DNA from 4 places in the Solibacillus sp. FSL H8-0523 genome. Region 3 is predicted to be linked to each of the others. Evidence: a T-box and tRNA genes for the amino acid it is inferred to sense, from the RefSeq annotation. Region 3 holds a T-box; the other regions hold tRNA genes.
What was found. A T-box is a leader RNA that pairs with one kind of tRNA and senses whether it is charged. The one in region 3 lies ahead of ileS (isoleucine--tRNA ligase), so its partner is inferred to be a tRNA-Ile.
Positions count from the first base shown of each region.

Region 1: it encodes a tRNA-Ile, which carries the amino acid that the T-box ahead of ileS (isoleucine--tRNA ligase) is inferred to sense. The anticodon was not compared.
Region 2: it encodes a tRNA-Ile, which carries the amino acid that the T-box ahead of ileS (isoleucine--tRNA ligase) is inferred to sense. The anticodon was not compared.
Region 4: it encodes a tRNA-Ile, which carries the amino acid that the T-box ahead of ileS (isoleucine--tRNA ligase) is inferred to sense. The anticodon was not compared.

Region 1 is NZ_CP150291.1:3,212,850-3,217,904, reverse strand. It holds gene NSQ62_RS16100 (MBL fold metallo-hydrolase) at 1-317, shown strand, start outside; tRNA gene NSQ62_RS16095 (tRNA-Val) at 657-732, shown strand; tRNA gene NSQ62_RS16090 (tRNA-Thr) at 743-818, shown strand; tRNA gene NSQ62_RS16085 (tRNA-Lys) at 826-901, shown strand; tRNA gene NSQ62_RS16080 (tRNA-Leu) at 920-1,004, shown strand; tRNA gene NSQ62_RS16075 (tRNA-Gly) at 1,049-1,123, shown strand; tRNA gene NSQ62_RS16070 (tRNA-Leu) at 1,130-1,218, shown strand; tRNA gene NSQ62_RS16065 (tRNA-Arg) at 1,237-1,313, shown strand; tRNA gene NSQ62_RS16060 (tRNA-Pro) at 1,319-1,395, shown strand; tRNA gene NSQ62_RS16055 (tRNA-Ala) at 1,402-1,477, shown strand; tRNA gene NSQ62_RS16050 (tRNA-Met) at 1,500-1,573, shown strand; tRNA gene NSQ62_RS16045 (tRNA-Ile) at 1,580-1,656, shown strand; tRNA gene NSQ62_RS16040 (tRNA-Ser) at 1,677-1,769, shown strand; tRNA gene NSQ62_RS16035 (tRNA-Met) at 1,929-2,003, shown strand; tRNA gene NSQ62_RS16030 (tRNA-Asp) at 2,007-2,082, shown strand; tRNA gene NSQ62_RS16025 (tRNA-Phe) at 2,088-2,163, shown strand; tRNA gene NSQ62_RS16020 (tRNA-Gly) at 2,167-2,240, shown strand; tRNA gene NSQ62_RS16015 (tRNA-Ile) at 2,252-2,328, shown strand; tRNA gene NSQ62_RS16010 (tRNA-Asn) at 2,340-2,415, shown strand; tRNA gene NSQ62_RS16005 (tRNA-Ser) at 2,427-2,517, shown strand; tRNA gene NSQ62_RS16000 (tRNA-Glu) at 2,519-2,590, shown strand; gene NSQ62_RS15995 (NUDIX domain-containing protein) at 2,672-3,298, shown strand; gene NSQ62_RS15990 (DUF4179 domain-containing protein) at 3,334-4,563, opposite strand; gene NSQ62_RS15985 (sigma-70 family RNA polymerase sigma factor) at 4,556-5,055, opposite strand, start outside.
Region 2 is NZ_CP150291.1:3,218,465-3,223,519, reverse strand. It holds rRNA gene NSQ62_RS16210 (23S ribosomal RNA) at 1-2,095, shown strand, start outside; rRNA gene rrf (5S ribosomal RNA) at 2,161-2,276, shown strand; tRNA gene NSQ62_RS16200 (tRNA-Val) at 2,291-2,366, shown strand; tRNA gene NSQ62_RS16195 (tRNA-Thr) at 2,377-2,452, shown strand; tRNA gene NSQ62_RS16190 (tRNA-Lys) at 2,460-2,535, shown strand; tRNA gene NSQ62_RS16185 (tRNA-Leu) at 2,554-2,638, shown strand; tRNA gene NSQ62_RS16180 (tRNA-Gly) at 2,683-2,757, shown strand; tRNA gene NSQ62_RS16175 (tRNA-Leu) at 2,764-2,852, shown strand; tRNA gene NSQ62_RS16170 (tRNA-Arg) at 2,871-2,947, shown strand; tRNA gene NSQ62_RS16165 (tRNA-Pro) at 2,953-3,029, shown strand; tRNA gene NSQ62_RS16160 (tRNA-Ala) at 3,036-3,111, shown strand; tRNA gene NSQ62_RS16155 (tRNA-Met) at 3,134-3,207, shown strand; tRNA gene NSQ62_RS16150 (tRNA-Ile) at 3,214-3,290, shown strand; tRNA gene NSQ62_RS16145 (tRNA-Ser) at 3,311-3,403, shown strand; tRNA gene NSQ62_RS16140 (tRNA-Met) at 3,563-3,637, shown strand; tRNA gene NSQ62_RS16135 (tRNA-Asp) at 3,641-3,716, shown strand; tRNA gene NSQ62_RS16130 (tRNA-Phe) at 3,722-3,797, shown strand; tRNA gene NSQ62_RS16125 (tRNA-Gly) at 3,801-3,874, shown strand; tRNA gene NSQ62_RS16120 (tRNA-Ile) at 3,886-3,962, shown strand; tRNA gene NSQ62_RS16115 (tRNA-Asn) at 3,974-4,049, shown strand; tRNA gene NSQ62_RS16110 (tRNA-Ser) at 4,061-4,151, shown strand; tRNA gene NSQ62_RS16105 (tRNA-Glu) at 4,153-4,224, shown strand; gene NSQ62_RS16100 (MBL fold metallo-hydrolase) at 4,949-5,055, shown strand, end outside.
Region 3 is NZ_CP150291.1:819,933-824,987, forward strand. It holds gene NSQ62_RS03830 (YggT family protein) at 1-145, shown strand, start outside; gene NSQ62_RS03835 (RNA-binding protein) at 256-1,044, shown strand; gene NSQ62_RS03840 (DivIVA domain-containing protein) at 1,139-1,693, shown strand; T-box leader at 1,759-2,057, shown strand; gene ileS (isoleucine--tRNA ligase) at 2,157-4,922, shown strand; gene NSQ62_RS03850 (AzlC family ABC transporter permease) at 5,016-5,055, shown strand, end outside.
Region 4 is NZ_CP150291.1:199,765-204,819, reverse strand. It holds gene NSQ62_RS01050 (S-layer homology domain-containing protein) at 1-1,896, opposite strand, end outside; gene NSQ62_RS01045 (S-layer homology domain-containing protein) at 2,116-3,186, shown strand; tRNA gene NSQ62_RS01040 (tRNA-Glu) at 3,295-3,366, opposite strand; tRNA gene NSQ62_RS01035 (tRNA-Asn) at 3,369-3,444, opposite strand; tRNA gene NSQ62_RS01030 (tRNA-Ile) at 3,463-3,539, opposite strand; tRNA gene NSQ62_RS01025 (tRNA-Phe) at 3,546-3,621, opposite strand; tRNA gene NSQ62_RS01020 (tRNA-Asp) at 3,632-3,707, opposite strand; tRNA gene NSQ62_RS01015 (tRNA-Ser) at 3,740-3,832, opposite strand; tRNA gene NSQ62_RS01010 (tRNA-Ala) at 3,852-3,927, opposite strand; tRNA gene NSQ62_RS01005 (tRNA-Pro) at 3,934-4,010, opposite strand; tRNA gene NSQ62_RS01000 (tRNA-Arg) at 4,031-4,107, opposite strand; tRNA gene NSQ62_RS00995 (tRNA-Leu) at 4,138-4,226, opposite strand; tRNA gene NSQ62_RS00990 (tRNA-Gly) at 4,232-4,306, opposite strand; tRNA gene NSQ62_RS00985 (tRNA-Lys) at 4,357-4,432, opposite strand; tRNA gene NSQ62_RS00980 (tRNA-Thr) at 4,440-4,515, opposite strand; tRNA gene NSQ62_RS00975 (tRNA-Val) at 4,526-4,601, opposite strand; rRNA gene rrf (5S ribosomal RNA) at 4,616-4,731, opposite strand; rRNA gene NSQ62_RS00965 (23S ribosomal RNA) at 4,797-5,055, opposite strand, start outside.

The sequences.
Region 1 (5,055 bases), 1.8 Mb from region 3:
AATCGATTGAACAATGTTTAAACTTACATGTATCGACTGTTTTTGCTGGACATGAAGCAATTTTTGATAATTTTGAAGAAGTTGCGCAGGCGAATTTAGCGAAAATGGACTATAAGGTGCAACGGATTGTAAAGCAGGTAGAGCAGGGGAATGATACAATTTTAAAAATAGCAAACGCGATTTATGGACAATTAATGTATCAAATACCGACACTAATTTTTTCAGAGGTTATAGGTTATGTTAAGTATGCTGAAAAATTAGAGCGAATAGATAATGTTAAAAAAAATAAGCAGGTAATATTTAGAGTTTTGATATAATTATAAAATAACCTACAATTAAAGGGGATTTAACTGTAAGAATGAACGGATTCCCTTTGTAATTGGGCATTGTGACGTATTAATTTACTAATATAATAAAAAATATTTTATAAAAATGCAAAACAAGTGTTGAAAAAAATGGGTAATCATATTAAAATTTCGTTATGCCAAGTAATCGTTTTCATTAGGAAACAAGGCTAGTTACTGGGAAACTTTGAAGGAAATATTATTTTTAAAAAAAGTTTCAAAAAAGTATTGCATTGTTTCTCAAATGCTGATAATATAAATCTTGTCCTTAAGAGAAAGGACAAGCACTTTACAGTGTAACTTTAATACCCAGGAGGATTAGCTCAGCTGGGAGAGCACCTGCCTTACAAGCAGGGGGTCGGCGGTTCGAGCCCGTCATCCTCCACCATTTCTAAAATGCCGGTGTAGCTCAGTTGGTAGAGCAACTGACTTGTAATCAGTAGGTCGAGGGTTCGACTCCTTTCGCCGGCACCACTTTAGAGAGCCATTAGCTCAGTTGGTAGAGCATCTGACTTTTAATCAGAGGGTCGAAGGTTCGAGTCCTTCATGGCTCACCAGTTTTATATTTGTCTGCTGCGGGTGTGGCGGAATTGGCAGACGCACTAGACTTAGGATCTAGCGCCGCAAGGCGTGGGGGTTCGACTCCCTTCACCCGCACCATTTTAATTTCATATACTGTCAGATAAAAATAGCTTATGCATTTTGCGGAAGTAGTTCAGTGGTAGAACACCACCTTGCCAAGGTGGGGGTCGCGAGTTCGAACCTCGTCTTCCGCTCCAAAAAATGCCGGGGTGGCGGAACTGGCAGACGCACAGGACTTAAAATCCTGCGGTGAGTGATCACCGTGCCGGTTCGATTCCGGCCCTCGGCACCATCTTTTAAATAAATAATTGCGCTCGTAGCTCAATTGGATAGAGCATCTGACTACGAATCAGAAGGTTGTAGGTTCAAGTCCTGTCGAGCGCACCATTTTCCGGAATGTAGCTCAGCTTGGTAGAGCACTTGGTTTGGGACCAAGGGGTCGTAGGTTCGAATCCTGTCATTCCGACCACTATATGGGGCCTTAGCTCAGCTGGGAGAGCGCCTGCCTTGCACGCAGGAGGTCAGCGGTTCGATCCCGCTAGGCTCCACCATAAATTAACCAATAAAGATCCTGGCTACCTAGCTCAGCTGGCTAGAGCATTCGGTTCATACCCGAAAGGTCGTGGGTTCGACTCCCTCGGTAGCCATCTTAAGGACCTTTAGCTCAGTTGGTTAGAGCAGACGGCTCATAACCGTCCGGTCACAGGTTCGAGTCCTGTAAGGTCCACCAGTAAATCATATAATTAACATGGAGGTATACCCAAGTTCGGCTGAAGGGATCGGTCTTGAAAACCGACAGGCGGGTAACACCGCGCGGGGGTTCGAATCCCTCTACCTCCTCCATAATTTACAGGTGAGAACAGCTCGAAAAAAGTTAAATAGTATTATCGCGGGGTGGAGCAAATCGCTAAACGAAGATAGCGATTAGCAGCAACTGAGGAACGAAGTTGATGTCAACTAAGTAGAACTCAGAACAGGCGATAATAAACTTAATAATATTGTCGCGGGGTGGAGCAGTGGTAGCTCGTCGGGCTCATAACCCGAAGGTCATAGGTTCAAGTCCTATCCCCGCAACCAAATGGTCCCGTGGTGTAGCGGTTAACATGCCTGCCTGTCACGCAGGAGATCGCCGGTTCGATCCCGGTCGGGACCGCCATTTGTGGGTTTGTAGCTCAGTTGGTAGAGCATTAGATTGAAGCTCTAAGTGTCGGCGGTTCGATTCCGTCCAAACCCACCATTTGCGGGTGTAGTTTAGTGGTAAAACCTCAGCCTTCCAAGCTGATGTTGTCGGTTCGATTCCGATCACCCGCTCCAGTTTTTAAAAAGGGCCTATAGCTCAGCTGGTTAGAGCGCACGCCTGATAAGCGTGAGGTCGATGGTTCGAGTCCATTTAGGCCCACCATATAAGACTGTTCCGAAGTAGCTCAGTTGGTAGAGCATCCGGCTGTTAACCGGCAGGTCGCAGGTTCGAGTCCTGCCTTCGGAGCCATTTTTTAATTAGGGGAATTACTCAAGAGGCTGAAGAGGCGCCCCTGCTAAGGGTGTAGGTCGGGTAACCGGCGCGAGGGTTCAAATCCCTCATTCTCCGCCACGGCCCGTTGGTCAAGTGGTTAAGACACCGCCCTTTCACGGCGGTAACACGGGTTCGAATCCCGTACGGGTCATACATAGGCAGATAGAAAACGCTAAGCATTTATTTAAGTGCTTAGCGTTTTTTTGGTCCAATAAAACGGAGGATGAAGAAGATGACAGAATGTTTAGCGATTTTTAATGAACAATATAATAAAATAGGTACGGCATTGCGTGATGAAGTACATGAAAAGGGCTTTTGGCATGAAGTATTTCACTGTTGGGTGATTGAGAAGGTAGAAGATGAATGGATGATTTATTTACAGCTCCGTAGTCAATGTAAGAAGGATTATCCTGGTCAGTATGATATTACGGCTGCTGGCCATTTACTGGCAACCGAAACGGTTTTAGATGGTGTAAGAGAGTTAAATGAAGAATTAGGTTTAAATGTAACAGGTGATGAATTAAATAGCTTAGGCGTAATTGCTTATCAGATAGACGATAAGCAAATAAAGGATTATGAATTTGCGAATGTGTTTGTTTATGAAATCAAAAATGGCTTTGAGCGATTTCAAATTCAGCGAGAAGAGCTAGACGGGATATACCGAATGAAATTGCACCAGTTTTACGAATTAGCAAGTGGGGAGAAGGAGCAAGCACCTGTAACCGGTTACTATTATCAAGCAGATGTAAAAGTAAATGATCGTCAGGAACTAGGTTTAGATCAGATGCAAACATTGCCACAGATGTATAGCATGCCTTTTATAGAAAAATTACAAGTATGGATGAAATCAAAAGCGTAGTCGTGAAAAACAATTCATGACTACGCTTTTGTTAATTAATCGAGGATAGTAATTGTATCGGTTTGCATCTCAAGGAAGTACATATTTTTTATAAGCAAATCGGTACCTTCATTTGTTGTATTAAATTGTAACGTACGGATATAGCCTGCATCGCTTTCGTGAAAACCTTTCGTTGTTTGAAGCGATACCTTACCGTCGGGAGTTTGTAATGATACCTCATCAAAAATTACATTTGGTTCGGAGCTAATCGTAATTTCTGTAATGCCATCCTGTATAGAAGCATTTAAAATTTGTAAGTTTTTTGGCCCCACGATTGTTTCAGGTAGAGGGTTTAATGGAATGGCCACATCAATTGTCTCTTTTGAATAAGATTGCTCGAGCTTTAATTCGAGTTTTTTTGTGTCAGCAGGAATGGTGTCAAATAATAGATCCATGGTGTAGCCACTAAATAAGGAACTTTGCATACTGCTTTCTTTTACTGGGATTGCTTTGTCATCTGCGTATAATACAAAATCTCTAGGTATTGGAAATGTTCGATCGATTGTTTTATTGAAAGTTCCTGTAATGAGTGTTGAGGCATTTGTTGTTGTTAATTTTTTAATCGTGAACGTACCAATATCCGTTTTGATTTTTTCATTAATCGTATGTTTCAAAGTTGGTGCGAGTGCGTCGTTCGCGTTATATTTGAATGTGAAATCATATTCGTTATGGGCATCGTCATATAAAGAAACCGTGAGTTTTTTGGCAAATGGATTAACGGCATCATAACTCGCAATACCCGTTAATGTATGTTGATCACTGCTTAATACATACGTGCTGCTTGGCAAATGGTTGGTTAAAAAACCAGTTAATTTTGTAAATGTAATACCATTTTCTAATGATTTTACCGGATTGTGCGCCTTGTAATAGATAATAAAGCGATTGGCATCGGAAAGCACACCTTCGATAGTTACGGTTGTTCCATCTTGTAATACGAGAGACTCATCGACGACTTGGCCGGCACCTGTTTCGTTTAGCTTTGCGAGTGTGTCATCCATGAGCTGTTCATAGCCGAATAGTTTTTTGCCGTAGTAGGCGAATGTATTCATATTAAAAGAAATGAATAATAAAGCAAGAGCTGCGGTTACTAGTAGGGCAAGAGCGGCTTTTTTGCTCCCTCTTTTAGATTGAGATTGCTTTGCTAAGGCGTTGTGTAAGCGTTGTTCAAGCTGTTCTGGTACTGGGATATCGTTTAGTTTCGCTTTTTGCTGATCAAATTTATTCATGGAAATTCTCCTCTCCAAAATGTGCCCGTAGCTTTTTGAGTGCATAAAATACGCGGGTTTTGGCGGTACCGATTGAAACGTTCGTAAGTTCAGCAATTGTTTCGTAATTGTAATCGAGTAGATATTTGAGCTGAATCGCTTCTTTATGCACCGGTGATAGTATCGTTAAATAATGTTCGAGCGTTAGTTCATCATCGAGTTGATCGATTGGATTGACGGTTAATTCGATCGATTCTTCATCCTCAATAAAAATGACGCGGTGCTTTTTTTTCAGGATGGCACGGCATTCATTCACCAAAATGGTTTTGCTCCAGCTATAAAACGCTGTGTCGTCTTTGAGCTGATGAATTTTTTCGTATAAAATAACAATCATTTGTTCAAGGGCATCGAGTGCGTCATGCTCGTTGCCGACATACGTATAGGCTAAATGGTAAAATTGCTGCTGTTCTTGCATAATAAGCTGTACGAGGGCATCTTTATGGCCTTTTTTTG
Region 2 (5,055 bases), 1.7 Mb from region 3:
AATCGAACCTGGAGATAGCTGGTTCTCTCCGAAATAGCTTTAGGGCTAGCCTCGTGATTGAGAATACTGGAGGTAGAGCACTGTTTGGACTAGGGGGGCATCTCGCTTTACCGAATTCAGACAAACTCCGAATGCCAGATATTTATACACGGGAGTCAGACTGCGAGTGATAAGATCCGTAGTCAAGAGGGAAACAGCCCAGACCACCAGCTAAGGTCCCAAAGTAATCGTTAAGTGGAAAAGGATGTGGCGTTGCTTAGACAACCAGGATGTTGGCTTAGAAGCAGCCATCATTTAAAGAGTGCGTAATAGCTCACTGGTCGAGTGACGCTGCGCCGAAAATGTATCGGGGCTAAACGATTCACCGAAGCTGTGGATGCATCCAATAGGATGCGTGGTAGGAGAGCGTTCTAAGGGCGTTGAAGTCAGACCGGAAGGACTGGTGGAGCGCTTAGAAGTGAGAATGCCGGTATGAGTAGCGAAAGACGGGTGAGAATCCCGTCCACCGTATGACTAAGGTTTCCTGAGGAAGGCTCGTCCGCTCAGGGTTAGTCGGGACCTAAGCCGAGGCCGATAGGCGTAGGCGATGGACAACAGGTTGATATTCCTGTACCACCTCCTCACCGTTTGAGAAATGGGGGGACGCAGTAGGATAGGGTAAGCACGCCGTTGGTTGCGCGTGTTCAAGCAGTAAGGTGTGTATGTAGGCAAATCCGCATACTTTAACATTGAGCTGTGATGACGAGTCCGTATGGACGAAGTTCCTGATTTCACACTGCCAAGAAAAGCCTCTATCGAGGTGAGAGGTGCCCGTACCGCAAACCGACACAGGTAGTCGAGGAGAGAATCCTAAGGTGTGCGAGAGAACTCTCGTTAAGGAACTCGGCAAAATGACCCCGTAACTTCGGGAGAAGGGGTGCTCTGTTAGCGTGCAAGCGTGAGAGAGCCGCAGTGAATAGGCCCAGGCGACTGTTTAGCAAAAACACAGGTCTCTGCAAAACCGTAAGGTGACGTATAGGGGCTGACGCCTGCCCGGTGCTGGAAGGTTAAGAGGAGTGGTTAGCGCAAGCGAAGCTGCGAATTGAAGCCCCAGTAAACGGCGGCCGTAACTATAACGGTCCTAAGGTAGCGAAATTCCTTGTCGGGTAAGTTCCGACCCGCACGAAAGGCGTAACGATCTGGGCACTGTCTCAACGAGAGACTCGGTGAAATTATAGTACCTGTGAAGATGCAGGTTACCCGCGACAGGACGGAAAGACCCCGTGGAGCTTTACTGTAGCCTGATATTGAATTTTGGTACAACTTGTACAGGATAGGTAGGAGCCAGAGATCCCGGAGCGCCAGCTTCGGAGGAGGCGTCAGTGGGATACTACCCTGGTTGTATTGAACTTCTAACCCATGCCCCTTAGCGGGGTAGGAGACAGTGTCAGGCGGACAGTTTGACTGGGGCGGTCGCCTCCTAAAGAGTAACGGAGGCGCCCAAAGGTTCCCTCAGAATGGTTGGAAATCATTCGTAGAGTGTAAAGGCATAAGGGAGCTTGACTGCGAGACCTACAAGTCGAGCAGGGTCGAAAGACGGGCTTAGTGATCCGGTGGTTCCGCATGGAAGGGCCATCGCTCAACGGATAAAAGCTACCCCGGGGATAACAGGCTTATCTCCCCCAAGAGTCCACATCGACGGGGAGGTTTGGCACCTCGATGTCGGCTCATCGCATCCTGGGGCTGTAGTCGGTCCCAAGGGTTGGGCTGTTCGCCCATTAAAGCGGTACGCGAGCTGGGTTCAGAACGTCGTGAGACAGTTCGGTCCCTATCCGTCGTGGGCGTAGGAAATTTGAGAGGAGCTGTCCTTAGTACGAGAGGACCGGGATGGACACACCGCTGGTGTACCAGTTGTTCTGCCAAGAGCATCGCTGGGTAGCTATGTGTGGACGGGATAAGTGCTGAAAGCATCTAAGCATGAAGCCCCCCTCAAGATGAGATTTCCCATTACGCAAGTAAGTAAGACCCCTGAAAGACGATCAGGTAGATAGGTTCGAGGTGGAAGCGCAGTGATGTGTGGAGCTGACGAATACTAATCGGTCGAGGACTTAACCACAATTTATGAACATCAATGAAACGTTTATCCAGTTTTGAAAGAATAAATTCTTTCAACTTAATAAGTGAAGTGGCGATGGCAAAGAGGTCACACCTGTTCCCATACCGAACACAGAAGTTAAGCTCTTTAGCGCCGATGGTAGTTGGGGGTTTCCCCCTGTGAGAGTAGGACGTCGCTTCGCTTATTTAATACCCAGGAGGATTAGCTCAGCTGGGAGAGCACCTGCCTTACAAGCAGGGGGTCGGCGGTTCGAGCCCGTCATCCTCCACCATTTCTAAAATGCCGGTGTAGCTCAGTTGGTAGAGCAACTGACTTGTAATCAGTAGGTCGAGGGTTCGACTCCTTTCGCCGGCACCACTTTAGAGAGCCATTAGCTCAGTTGGTAGAGCATCTGACTTTTAATCAGAGGGTCGAAGGTTCGAGTCCTTCATGGCTCACCAGTTTTATATTTGTCTGCTGCGGGTGTGGCGGAATTGGCAGACGCACTAGACTTAGGATCTAGCGCCGCAAGGCGTGGGGGTTCGACTCCCTTCACCCGCACCATTTTAATTTCATATACTGTCAGATAAAAATAGCTTATGCATTTTGCGGAAGTAGTTCAGTGGTAGAACACCACCTTGCCAAGGTGGGGGTCGCGAGTTCGAACCTCGTCTTCCGCTCCAAAAAATGCCGGGGTGGCGGAACTGGCAGACGCACAGGACTTAAAATCCTGCGGTGAGTGATCACCGTGCCGGTTCGATTCCGGCCCTCGGCACCATCTTTCAAATAAATAATTGCGCTCGTAGCTCAATTGGATAGAGCATCTGACTACGAATCAGAAGGTTGTAGGTTCAAGTCCTGTCGAGCGCACCATTTTCCGGAATGTAGCTCAGCTTGGTAGAGCACTTGGTTTGGGACCAAGGGGTCGTAGGTTCGAATCCTGTCATTCCGACCACTATATGGGGCCTTAGCTCAGCTGGGAGAGCGCCTGCCTTGCACGCAGGAGGTCAGCGGTTCGATCCCGCTAGGCTCCACCATAAATTAACCAATAAAGATCCTGGCTACCTAGCTCAGCTGGCTAGAGCATTCGGTTCATACCCGAAAGGTCGTGGGTTCGACTCCCTCGGTAGCCATCTTAAGGACCTTTAGCTCAGTTGGTTAGAGCAGACGGCTCATAACCGTCCGGTCACAGGTTCGAGTCCTGTAAGGTCCACCAGTAAATCATATAATTAACATGGAGGTATACCCAAGTTTGGCTGAAGGGATCGGTCTTGAAAACCGACAGGCGGGTAACACCGCGCGGGGGTTCGAATCCCTCTACCTCCTCCATAATTTACAGGTGAGAACAGCTCGAAAAAAGTTAAATAGTATTGTCGCGGGGTGGAGCAAATCGCTAAACGAAGATAGCGATTAGCAGCAACTGAGGAACGAAGTTGATGTCAACTAAGTAGAACTCAGAACAGGCGATAATAAACTTAATAATATTGTCGCGGGGTGGAGCAGTGGTAGCTCGTCGGGCTCATAACCCGAAGGTCATAGGTTCAAGTCCTATCCCCGCAACCAAATGGTCCCGTGGTGTAGCGGTTAACATGCCTGCCTGTCACGCAGGAGATCGCCGGTTCGATCCCGGTCGGGACCGCCATTTGTGGGTTTGTAGCTCAGTTGGTAGAGCATTAGATTGAAGCTCTAAGTGTCGGCGGTTCGATTCCGTCCAAACCCACCATTTGCGGGTGTAGTTTAGTGGTAAAACCTCAGCCTTCCAAGCTGATGTTGTCGGTTCGATTCCGATCACCCGCTCCAGTTTTTAAAAAGGGCCTATAGCTCAGCTGGTTAGAGCGCACGCCTGATAAGCGTGAGGTCGATGGTTCGAGTCCATTTAGGCCCACCATATAAGACTGTTCCGAAGTAGCTCAGTTGGTAGAGCATCCGGCTGTTAACCGGCAGGTCGCAGGTTCGAGTCCTGCCTTCGGAGCCATTTTTTTATTAGGGGAATTACTCAAGAGGCTGAAGAGGCGCCCCTGCTAAGGGTGTAGGTCGGGTAACCGGCGCGAGGGTTCAAATCCCTCATTCTCCGCCACGGCCCGTTGGTCAAGTGGTTAAGACACCGCCCTTTCACGGCGGTAACACGGGTTCGAATCCCGTACGGGTCATACATAGGCAGATAGAAAACGCTAAGCATTTATTCAAGTGCTTAGCGTTTTTTTGTGTTATAGAGGTTCATTAATGTCTTGTGTAAAAGTGAAGGCGCTCGCTTTTTTGGAGGCAAGCGTTAAAGTAATTTTTTTGCGAGAGGCTTTAAATTGTTACTTAGTATACATGATTAATTTCTTCTAACTGACGAATAGGAAGTTGGCAATTTGCTATGGTAATCTTGTCGGATTCAAGTATTGATGGTGTTTTAATGAATAGTTCAGCTTGAAAACCAGTCATAAAATTCTGTTCGAAATTGGTATGTACCGGTTGGGTAAATCCGAACTGTAGCAACTCTTTCTAATCTGTAAAGGGCTTTGACGGGATTGGCTAAGAGCGGTAAAGTTTTTTGTATATATAGTTCAGATTGATTAGCTACCTCAGCTTTAAATGCTAGAGTTTCTAAATAATTGCGCTGGACCTTCTACGGTTTCTATAGTACTAGCCTGTTTCCAGTGGAAATAATAAACTTCTGGTATTTCTAAGTTTGATAAAATAGTGCAACGAAGATAAATCCTTTGTTTGAAGTGCATGATGAGGGGTTACAAGCTACTGAAATTTAGAAGCTAACGCGTTTATAGTAGAACTCCTTTTCATATTTAATTAGAAACGATATACTTTTGTTCGATAGTAATTTATTATTCCGAAGATTATACCGTAAATGGGATTATGGAGGATTTAGAAATGAGTTCAATATTTGAATATAAAGGTAAAAAAGTGTATCCCATTATTTACCCAGAGAGATACGGACAAATGACCAATATCAATTGTTATTTATATGAGTCTCAAAA
Region 3 (5,055 bases):
AGAAAAAGTATGTGAACCATACTTAGGTTTCTTCCGTAAGTTTATCCCACCAATTGGCATGATTGACATTTCACCAATCGTTGGTTTATTCGTACTTTACTTCATTGAACGTGGTGTTTATAGCGTTCTAGGTTTCTTACTATAAGCCAAGAAAAACCCCTTCACAACATGTTGTAGGGGTTTTCTTTTGGAGTGTTTAAATTTGGAAATAAAAAGGAATAGGTATAGTATATACTTTAAGAAGGTAGGATTAAGATGGAGCATTTAATTCAACATTTCCGTAAAGATGAACAGCCATTTATTGAGCAGGTTATCGGTTGGCAGCGTGAGGTAGAAGATCGTTATGCGCCGAAGCTGACGGATTTTTTAGACCCAAGACAGCGCTTTATTGTGGAATCTGTCATTGGCCAAAATGAAGACTTGCGTATATTTACTGAAGGGACGTTTAAAGAGGCAGAGCGACAACGTATTTTAATTGCGCCTTCTTATCTTGAGCCGACAGAAGAAGACTTTCAAATTGGCGTTTATACGATTCATTACCCAGCAAAGTTTGTGCAGTTGCGCCATCCGGATGTATTAGGGGCGTTATTATCAATTGGATTAGATCGTAGTAAGTTTGGTGATATTCGCTTGGGTGAAAATACCGTGCAATTTGCTTTAGCACAAGAAATAGCAGATTATGTCCGTGCAAATTTAACTGGTATGGGAAAAGTGAAAGTGCATGTGGAGGAACTAGGTAGTTCAACGCCACTTATCCAAAACGAGGAACATTGGGTGGAAAGCTCGTATACGGTGTCTTCAATGCGTTTAGATGTTGTACTTGCTACTGTTGCCAATATTTCACGCCAAAAATCACAAAGCTTAATTAATGGCGGGAAAGTAAAAGTGAACTGGACGGTGCGTGAGGCGGTCGCATTTGAACTACAAGAAGGCGATATTGTCTCAGCACGCGGATTTGGCCGTTTGAAAGTCATTATGACAGAAGGACGAACAAAAAAAGATAAAATCCGCTTACAAGTAGGACGTTTAGAGCAAAAAGCCTAACTTTCAAGTATTTTTTATGAAAATAGATGTTATTCATTTGAGAAACGTTTATAATATTTTGTAACAATGTACGTGCAAAGGAGAGTAGAACGATATGCCATTATCACCTCTTGATATACATAACAAAGAGTTTACACGCGGTTTCCGTGGCTATGCTGAAGACGAGGTAAATGAGTTTTTAGATCAAGTGATTAAAGACTATGAAATTATTTTGCGCGAGAAAAAAGAGCTAGAAGACCAAGTGAAATCAATGTCTGAAAGAATGAATCATTACAATTCATTAGAAGAAACATTGCAAAAATCCATCGTTGTAGCGCAAGAGGCTGCCGATGAAGTACGCCGTAACTCTCAAAAAGAGTCAAAATTAATTGTCAAAGAAGCAGAAAAAAATGCCGATCGTATTATTAATGATGCGTTATCAAAAGCGCGCAAAGTAACGATTGAAATTGACGAATTAAAGAAACAATCTAAAGTGTTCCGTAACCGCTTTAAAATGTTAGTAGAAGCACAGTTAGACCTGTTAAACACAGGGGACTGGGATCATCTATTAGAATATGATGTCGACCTAACTGATATTCAAACGCCACATCAGCAACGTCAACAAGATGAAGACGAGGCTGCTTCAACAGATAGTAATTCAGCGTATTAAGGGAACGTACTTGACTTTTCTCATTACGATTTTTATACTGAAAAATAATGATTCTATGCACAACGCATAAAGCTTTGATGGAGACAGTACATTTAGCATTGCCGCTTAGCGATTCGAGGATGGTGAAAGCTCGAACAAAACAAGCTAAATTGAAAATCACTCCTGAGCTAAATAGCCGAACGACGGACGTCACAGATTTTAAAGGAAGTTTTTTGAGTTTACTCAAAAAAATCTGGACGCAATTATGCGAAGGCGTAATTGATTAAGTAAGCTATTTCGTGTCACACGACGTTACAGTGTCTAATGAGGCTATTTATAGCGAAATTAGGGTGGTACCACGAGACTAATGCTCCTCGTCCCTTTTAACAGGGATGGAGGGGCTTTTTTTATTCAACTGATTCAGCAGAAGTCCAATTCGCCCGTAGTAGAGCATTACATTTATTTTTATTTAGGAGGATTTTACATGGTAGAGTACAAAGAGACGTTATTAATGCCGAAAACAGATTTCCCAATGCGCGGTGGCTTACCGACAAAAGAACCCCAAATCCAAGCACAATGGGATGAAATGGACATCAACAAATTAGTGTTAGAGCGCACAAAAGACCGCCCACACTTCTTATTACATGATGGCCCTCCTTATGCAAACGGCGACATTCATGCAGGTCATGCATTAAACAAAGTCATTAAAGATATGATTAACCGTCATAAATCAATGACTGGTTTCAACGTGAACTATATTCCAGGTTGGGATACACATGGTTTACCAATCGAGCAAGCATTAACAAACAAAGGCGTTAAGCGTAAAGAAATGTCAGTAGCGGATTTCCGTGAGCTATGTGAAAAGTATGCGTATGAGCAAGTAGCAAACCAAAGCACACAATTCCAACGTTTAGGTGTTCGTGGCGACTGGGCAAACCCATACATCACATTAAAGCCTGAATTCGAAGCGCGTCAAATCGAAGTATTCGGTAAAATGGCTGAAAAAGGCTATATCTATAAAGGCTTAAAACCAGTTTATTGGTCACCATCTTCTGAATCGGCATTAGCAGAAGCAGAAATCGAATATAAAGATGTGGAATCGTACTCAATCTATGTAGCGTTCAACATTAAAGATGCAAAAGGTGTTGTACCAGCAGACGCGAAATTCATCATCTGGACAACGACACCATGGACAATTCCGGCAAACTTAGGGATTTCAGTAAATCCTGAGTACACATATGTAGTAGCACAAGCAAACGGTGCAAAATACATCGTGATGAAAGACTTAGTTGAAAAGCTTGCAACAACTTTCGGTTGGGAAACGTACGAAATCGTTCAAGAAGTAAAAGGGCAAGAGCTTGATTTAATCGTAGCAGAACACCCAATTTACAAGCGCGATTCATTAGTAATGGTTGGTGAGCACGTAACTGCTGAAGCGGGTACAGGATGTGTACACACAGCGCCAGGACATGGTGAAGACGATTACCAAATCGGGAAACAATACGGCTTAGAAATTTTATCACCAGTAGATAACGGTGGTTGCTATACAAATGAAGCACCTGGCTTTGAAGGTTTATTCTATGAAAAAGCAAACCCAATCGTGATTGAAAAGTTAAAAGAAGAAGGCGCATTATTAAACGTTTCTAAATTCTCACACTCATACCCACACGACTGGCGTACAAAAAAACCAGTCATCTACCGTGCAACACCACAATGGTTTGCTTCAGTAGAAATGTTCCGTGGTGAGTTATTAGATGCAGTAAAATCAACAGAATTCACACCAGCATGGGGCGAAACGCGTCTGTACAATATGATTCGTGACCGCGGTGACTGGGTAATCTCTCGTCAACGTGCATGGGGTGTACCGATTCCAATTTTCTATGCAGAAGATGAAACACCAATCATCACACCAGAAACAATCGCACATATTTCAAAATTATTCCGTGAAAATGGCTCAAACATCTGGTTCCAACGTGAAGCAGTTGAGTTACTTCCTGAAGGCTTCACACACGAAGGTAGCCCGAACGGTAAATTCACAAAAGAAAACGACATCATGGACGTATGGTTCGATTCAGGCTCATCTCACCAAGGTGTACTTGCTGAGCGCGGTATGAAATACCCTGCTGACCTTTACTTAGAAGGTTCAGACCAACACCGTGGCTGGTTCAACTCATCATTAATTACATCTGTTGCGATTAATGGCGTTGCACCATACAAAGGCTTATTAACACATGGTTTCGTATTAGATGGCGAAGGCCGTAAAATGTCGAAATCACTTGGTAACACAATTGATCCATTAAAAGTAATGAACCAATATGGTGCAGACATCTTACGTATGTGGGTAGCTTCAGTCGATTACACAAGTGATGTACGTATCTCAATGGATATGCTAAAACAAGTTTCTGAAACATACCGTAAAGTGCGTAACACATTACGTTTCTTACACGGGAACGTGACAGACTTCAATCCAAGTCAAGACCGCGTAGCTTACGAAGAGTTAAATGAAATGGATCAATATATGTACATGCGCTTACAAGATACAGTAAAGGCAATCCGTGCAGCATATGACCGTTATGACTTCTCAACGGTGTACACAACAGTAAACAACTTTGTCGCAATCGAATTATCTTCATTCTACTTAGATATCGCAAAAGACATTGTGTACATCGAAGGTACAGATAACAAAAACCGTCGTGCAATGCAAACAGTTATGTATGATACTTTAATGGCGTTAGTGAAATTATTAACACCAATGATCCCTCATACAACAGAAGAGCTATGGGGCTACATGACATTCGAAGGAAAAGAGCTTTCAGTTCAATTAACAGACTTCCCAGAAGTAGACGAAAAAGCGAACTTCGAACAATTACGTCCGAAATGGGCAAAATTAATTGCTGTGCGTAATGAAGTGTTAAAAGCGTTAGAAGAAGCGCGTAACGCGAAAACAATCGGTAAATCATTAGAAGCAAAAATCTCTGTTTATGCAGATGCAGAAACAGTTGAATTATTAAATGATGCAAGTATTGACTTTGCGCAACTTTCAATCGTCTCTCAATTTGTAGTAGCGGGCAGCAAAGAATCAGCTCCTGCAGAAAGCCTACAATTAGAAAAAACCGCTTTAGTTGTTGAAAAGGCAGACGGCGAGAAATGTGAACGCTGCTGGACAATTGCGGAAACAGTTGGTACGGAAGACAAGCACGCGACATTATGTAAACGTTGTGCGGATGTAGTAGAAAACTATTACGTATAATTTTTAAAAAGAACGCTGTTGCCATATTGGTAATGGCGTTCTTTATACATTTTTTTATTTTCTGAAGAGAATGACTATTTAGGGGCGAGAGACATGGGGCAAATTGAAAAAAACACGTATACACCGGATACGT
Region 4 (5,055 bases), 620 kb from region 3:
AGCTGCAAAAATTGCTGTGTAGTAGCCATCATTGAAAATATCTAATTTATTGATATTTGAAATTAATTTATTAACGTTTGTATTCGTTCCGCTTGCTGGGAAGAATATGGATTCAAGTTTTTGTAATTCAGCAAGTTTTACTTTTGAAACTCCATCCTTGGCAATTTCCATTTGCTGATTTGGCGTTAATGCCATATATAATTCACGGGCTTTGATGATTTTCTTTTCTAAGTCCGCTGTGTCTTTTTCTAATTTAGCGATAGCTGTTTTTAATGTTGTAATATCTGTTTCTATAGTTACTTTTGTGAGTTCTAAGGTTTCTTTAGTAACTTTTAAATCCCTAATTTTCTCTTCTGAAGCAGAAATTTTTACTGAATCAGTAGAAGCTTCAGCTTTTAATTCCTCTAATTTCTTTTGTTCTTCTATAATTTCATCATTTTTTTCCTTTAACGCTTTTTGATTAGCCGCTAATTTTGTTTCTTCAGTTGTAAGATTGCCTTTTTTCGTAGCAATTGTTTCATTTGGATGCTTATCGCCACTAACAATCCTTGTTGCAAGCTCACTCATCTCATTCAACGCTATTTTCACATTATTGATAGCATTTTTATGACCATCTTCTAACGCCTCAATATAAACCGTTTTTTCACCGCTTGCTATTTTGTATTTCACGGCATCCGTACCGACCATCGAAATTGCTTCAACGGGTTCGTTGATTAATAGCTTTAATTCAAATGTTGGAGTTGCCGATGTTTCATTTTGAATCACTAACTCATATAAATAATGCCCCATGCTTGTGTTTACAAAGTATAGGCTCTCTTTCTCAACAATAGCAGAATCGGTATCTGACATTTGCTTCACATATACCATTTTACCTGGCTCTGAAGTAATTTTAATCTCTACATTATTCATTTTTATATTGTCAATTATTGTATCTTTATCCAATTTTAATGTATCGTTATTAATTCTCTTTATTTTTCCATCCGCATCGACAAAATAAATAAAGTTATCAGAAACCGCCTTATTATCTGCTGTTGCTAAATGATCGTATGAAGGGTCTTTTGTTTCTTGAGCTCCTACTGTAATACGGTGATCACCTATATTATTTGTTAAAAAGTAGCGATAATTCACGTCTTTATTGTTACGGTCTGTACTATCATTTGCCGCTACGTCAAGGTTGTACCAATAATTATTTTCAATTTTCACTATATTCCAAGAACGATAAACACCGTTTTTCATGCCGTATACGTAATGAACATCCAAATTGGCTTTCTTTAAAAGCATATATGTATACATCGCATAAGCATGGGATGAACCTGTATTTTTCAGTGCTAAATATGTTGGACTATGCTCACTTTCTGTAATAAATGAATTACTTACAATATAATCATGTACCTTCTTTACTTTTTTTAACGGTGTATTATCCGCCGTTTCAAACGTCAATTTTCCTAACGTAGCTATCACATCTGTGCTTGTCCCGTAATAACTCATCGTAAACTCAAGCTTTACTTCTGACTCGCCATCTTTAACGGTTTCTGTCGCTTTAACCTTCGCATTTTTAAACATGCCATAAAGCATCGTGTTATCACCAATCGCTAAATTGGCCTTCATATCCTTAAATATTTTTTCAACCTCAGCTTGTGCTTCCGCTGCTGAAACCTTTGTTAATTTTGCGTCAAATGTTGTTTTGTACGCACTCATTCCAGTAACAATGACATTTTTTAAAGTATTATTTAAATCGGCCTCTTTAACCGCCTCAACATCTACAGCATCCCCACCAACAAATTCATTATTTACTTCAAAACTAAGCGTTACGTCTGCCGCGAATGCACTGTCTGCTACTACGACACTTGCTGGTACAGCCACTAAAGCTGCTAATATTTTTTTCGATTGGTTCATGTGTAACACATCTCCTTCTCGCTTCTAGTTATCTACAAAATCACATTACTAATATTATCGGCATATATCCCATATTTTAGAATAAAATTGCGCAATGTATTATGAAAAAGTCCAGTTCCTAAAAAAGAATTAGACCAACTTTCTAACACTTTCGCCATTTGCACGAAAAGTGTACACATGCTACAGTCAAATATAACCAGAAAACTAGGAGGTTTAATTATGAAACGATATGTTACCGTAATCCTATGTGCCATTTTTTTGCTGAGTGGTCTGCTCTTACCTCTACAAAAAGCCGAAGCAAAGCGCATTTTCAGTGATGTTTCAACCACGCATTTTGCCTATGATGCAATTAAATGGGCCTATGATTTTAATATTGTGAATGGCTACGAAGATGGCACCTTCCGCCCAAATCAGGCTGTTACCGAGCAGCAATTTGCGCAATTACTAGTGAAATATTTTGATTTAGATCCTGTCACTGACGAACTATTAAAGTACTCTAATAAGGAAATAGCATCGGATGCCAATTACAATACACTCGCCGCTTATCAAGTACCACTGAATGGCTATTTTGATAATAAAATTCGTGATCATGCCGTTAAGCGTGGCACGGTGGCTCATGCACTTGCATACATATTAAATGGGGATGTAAGCTTAGACAAATCGATTCGTTTCTTAATCGATCACCATATTTCATCAGGGCAAAACCCGAAATACGAAAACACAAATATCCAACGTTTCTTCGGTACAACGAATAATTTAACACGCGCGCAGCTTGTTGCCTTCTTCTATAAGCTACAAGCAAAAAGCTTTTTCTACATCTCACCAAATGCTGAAAACAGCTTTGAAAATATCGAAGCATTTACACTTAATAAACGCGCAAATCTAGCACGTAACACACTCGACAAATCGCTACGTAAAGGCTCGAACTGGTCATCAGAAGCCAACACAAAGCCTTCAAAAACCTGGAATGGTGAATACACGTACTTTTACACATATGGTAAGGGCGACTTAGACGTACTTGGCCGGATCCTCACAATTACCAACAGTTCAAAAACAGGCTTTGACGTCACATACTATACGTATGATGGCTGGAGCTCCGGTACAGTAGAAGGTACAGCAACGGCTACCTCTGACACAAAAGCGCGCATGAACAAAACGAGCGCCGGTGAACGCTGCGTTATCGAATTTGAAAAGGTCGGCATCCGTTCTATTAAAACAACCGAGTTTTACTGCGAAGCTGGGCGCGATAAAGGCACGAATTTTAACGGCACATTATCACTAGAAAAATAAAAAGGTTAGCGCTCGTATATGGGCGCTAACCTTTTCGCTTCTATTTCCCTTAAATTAAAACAACAAAAAAACACACCGCAAATGCGATGTGCTTTCTTCTCAAGTGTATGACCCGTACGGGATTCGAACCCGTGTTACCGCCGTGAAAGGGCGGTGTCTTAACCACTTGACCAACGGGCCAATGGCTCCGAAGGCAGGACTCGAACCTGCGACCTGCCGGTTAACAGCCGGATGCTCTACCAACTGAGCTACTTCGGAACAATACAATAAATACTATGGTGGGCCTAAATGGACTCGAACCATCGACCTCACGCTTATCAGGCGTGCGCTCTAACCAGCTGAGCTATAGGCCCATAATATGGTGGGTTTGGACGGAATCGAACCGCCGACACTTAGAGCTTCAATCTAATGCTCTACCAACTGAGCTACAAACCCACAAAAAAAATGGCGGTCCCGACCGGGATCGAACCGGCGATCTCCTGCGTGACAGGCAGGCATGTTAACCGCTACACCACGGGACCAACATATTATGTATTGCTTATTGAATTAAAAATGGAGGAGGTAGAGGGATTCGAACCCCCGCGCGGTGTTACCCGCCTGTCGGTTTTCAAGACCGATCCCTTCAGCCGAACTTGGGTATACCTCCAAAAGGAAAACAAAATATATGGTGGAGCCTAGCGGGATCGAACCGCTGACCTCCTGCGTGCAAGGCAGGCGCTCTCCCAGCTGAGCTAAGGCCCCATAAAATGGTCGGAATGACAGGATTCGAACCTACGACCCCTTGGTCCCAAACCAAGTGCTCTACCAAGCTGAGCTACATTCCGAATTTGTCATAAATATATAATGGTGCGCTCGACAGGACTTGAACCTACAACCTTCTGATTCGTAGTCAGATGCTCTATCCAATTGAGCTACGAGCGCTATAATTTTTTTGTTTTAAATAACTAAAAATGGTGCCGAGGGCCGGAATCGAACCGGCACGGTGATCACTCACCGCAGGATTTTAAGTCCTGTGCGTCTGCCAGTTCCGCCACCCCGGCATTTTTGGAGCGGAAGACGAGGTTCGAACTCGCGACCCCCACCTTGGCAAGGTGGTGTTCTACCACTGAACTACTTCCGCAAAAATGCATAGATATTTTTATTCTGACAAGTTATGAAATTAAAAAAAACTGGTGAGCCATGAAGGACTCGAACCTTCGACCCTCTGATTAAAAGTCAGATGCTCTACCAACTGAGCTAATGGCTCTCTAAAGTGGTGCCGGCGAAAGGAGTCGAACCCTCGACCTACTGATTACAAGTCAGTTGCTCTACCAACTGAGCTACACCGGCAATTTAGAAATGGTGGAGGATGACGGGCTCGAACCGCCGACCCCCTGCTTGTAAGGCAGGTGCTCTCCCAGCTGAGCTAATCCTCCTGGGTATAAAATAAGCGAAGCGACGTCCTACTCTCACAGGGGGAAACCCCCAACTACCATCGGCGCTAAAGAGCTTAACTTCTGTGTTCGGTATGGGAACAGGTGTGACCTCTTTGCCATCGTCACTTCACTTATTAAGTTGAAAGAATTTATTCTTTCAAAACTGGATAAACGTTTCATTGATGTTCATAAATTGTGGTTAAGTCCTCGACCGATTAGTATTCGTCAGCTCCACACATCACTGCGCTTCCACCTCGAACCTATCTACCTGATCGTCTTTCAGGGGTCTTACTTACTTGCGTAATGGGAAATCTCATCTTGAGGGGGGCTTCATGCTTAGATGCTTTCAGCACTTATCCCGTCCACACATAGCTACCCAGCGATGCTCTTGGCAGAACAACTGGTACACCAGCGGTGTGTCCATCCCGGTCCTCTCGTACTAAGGACAGCTCCT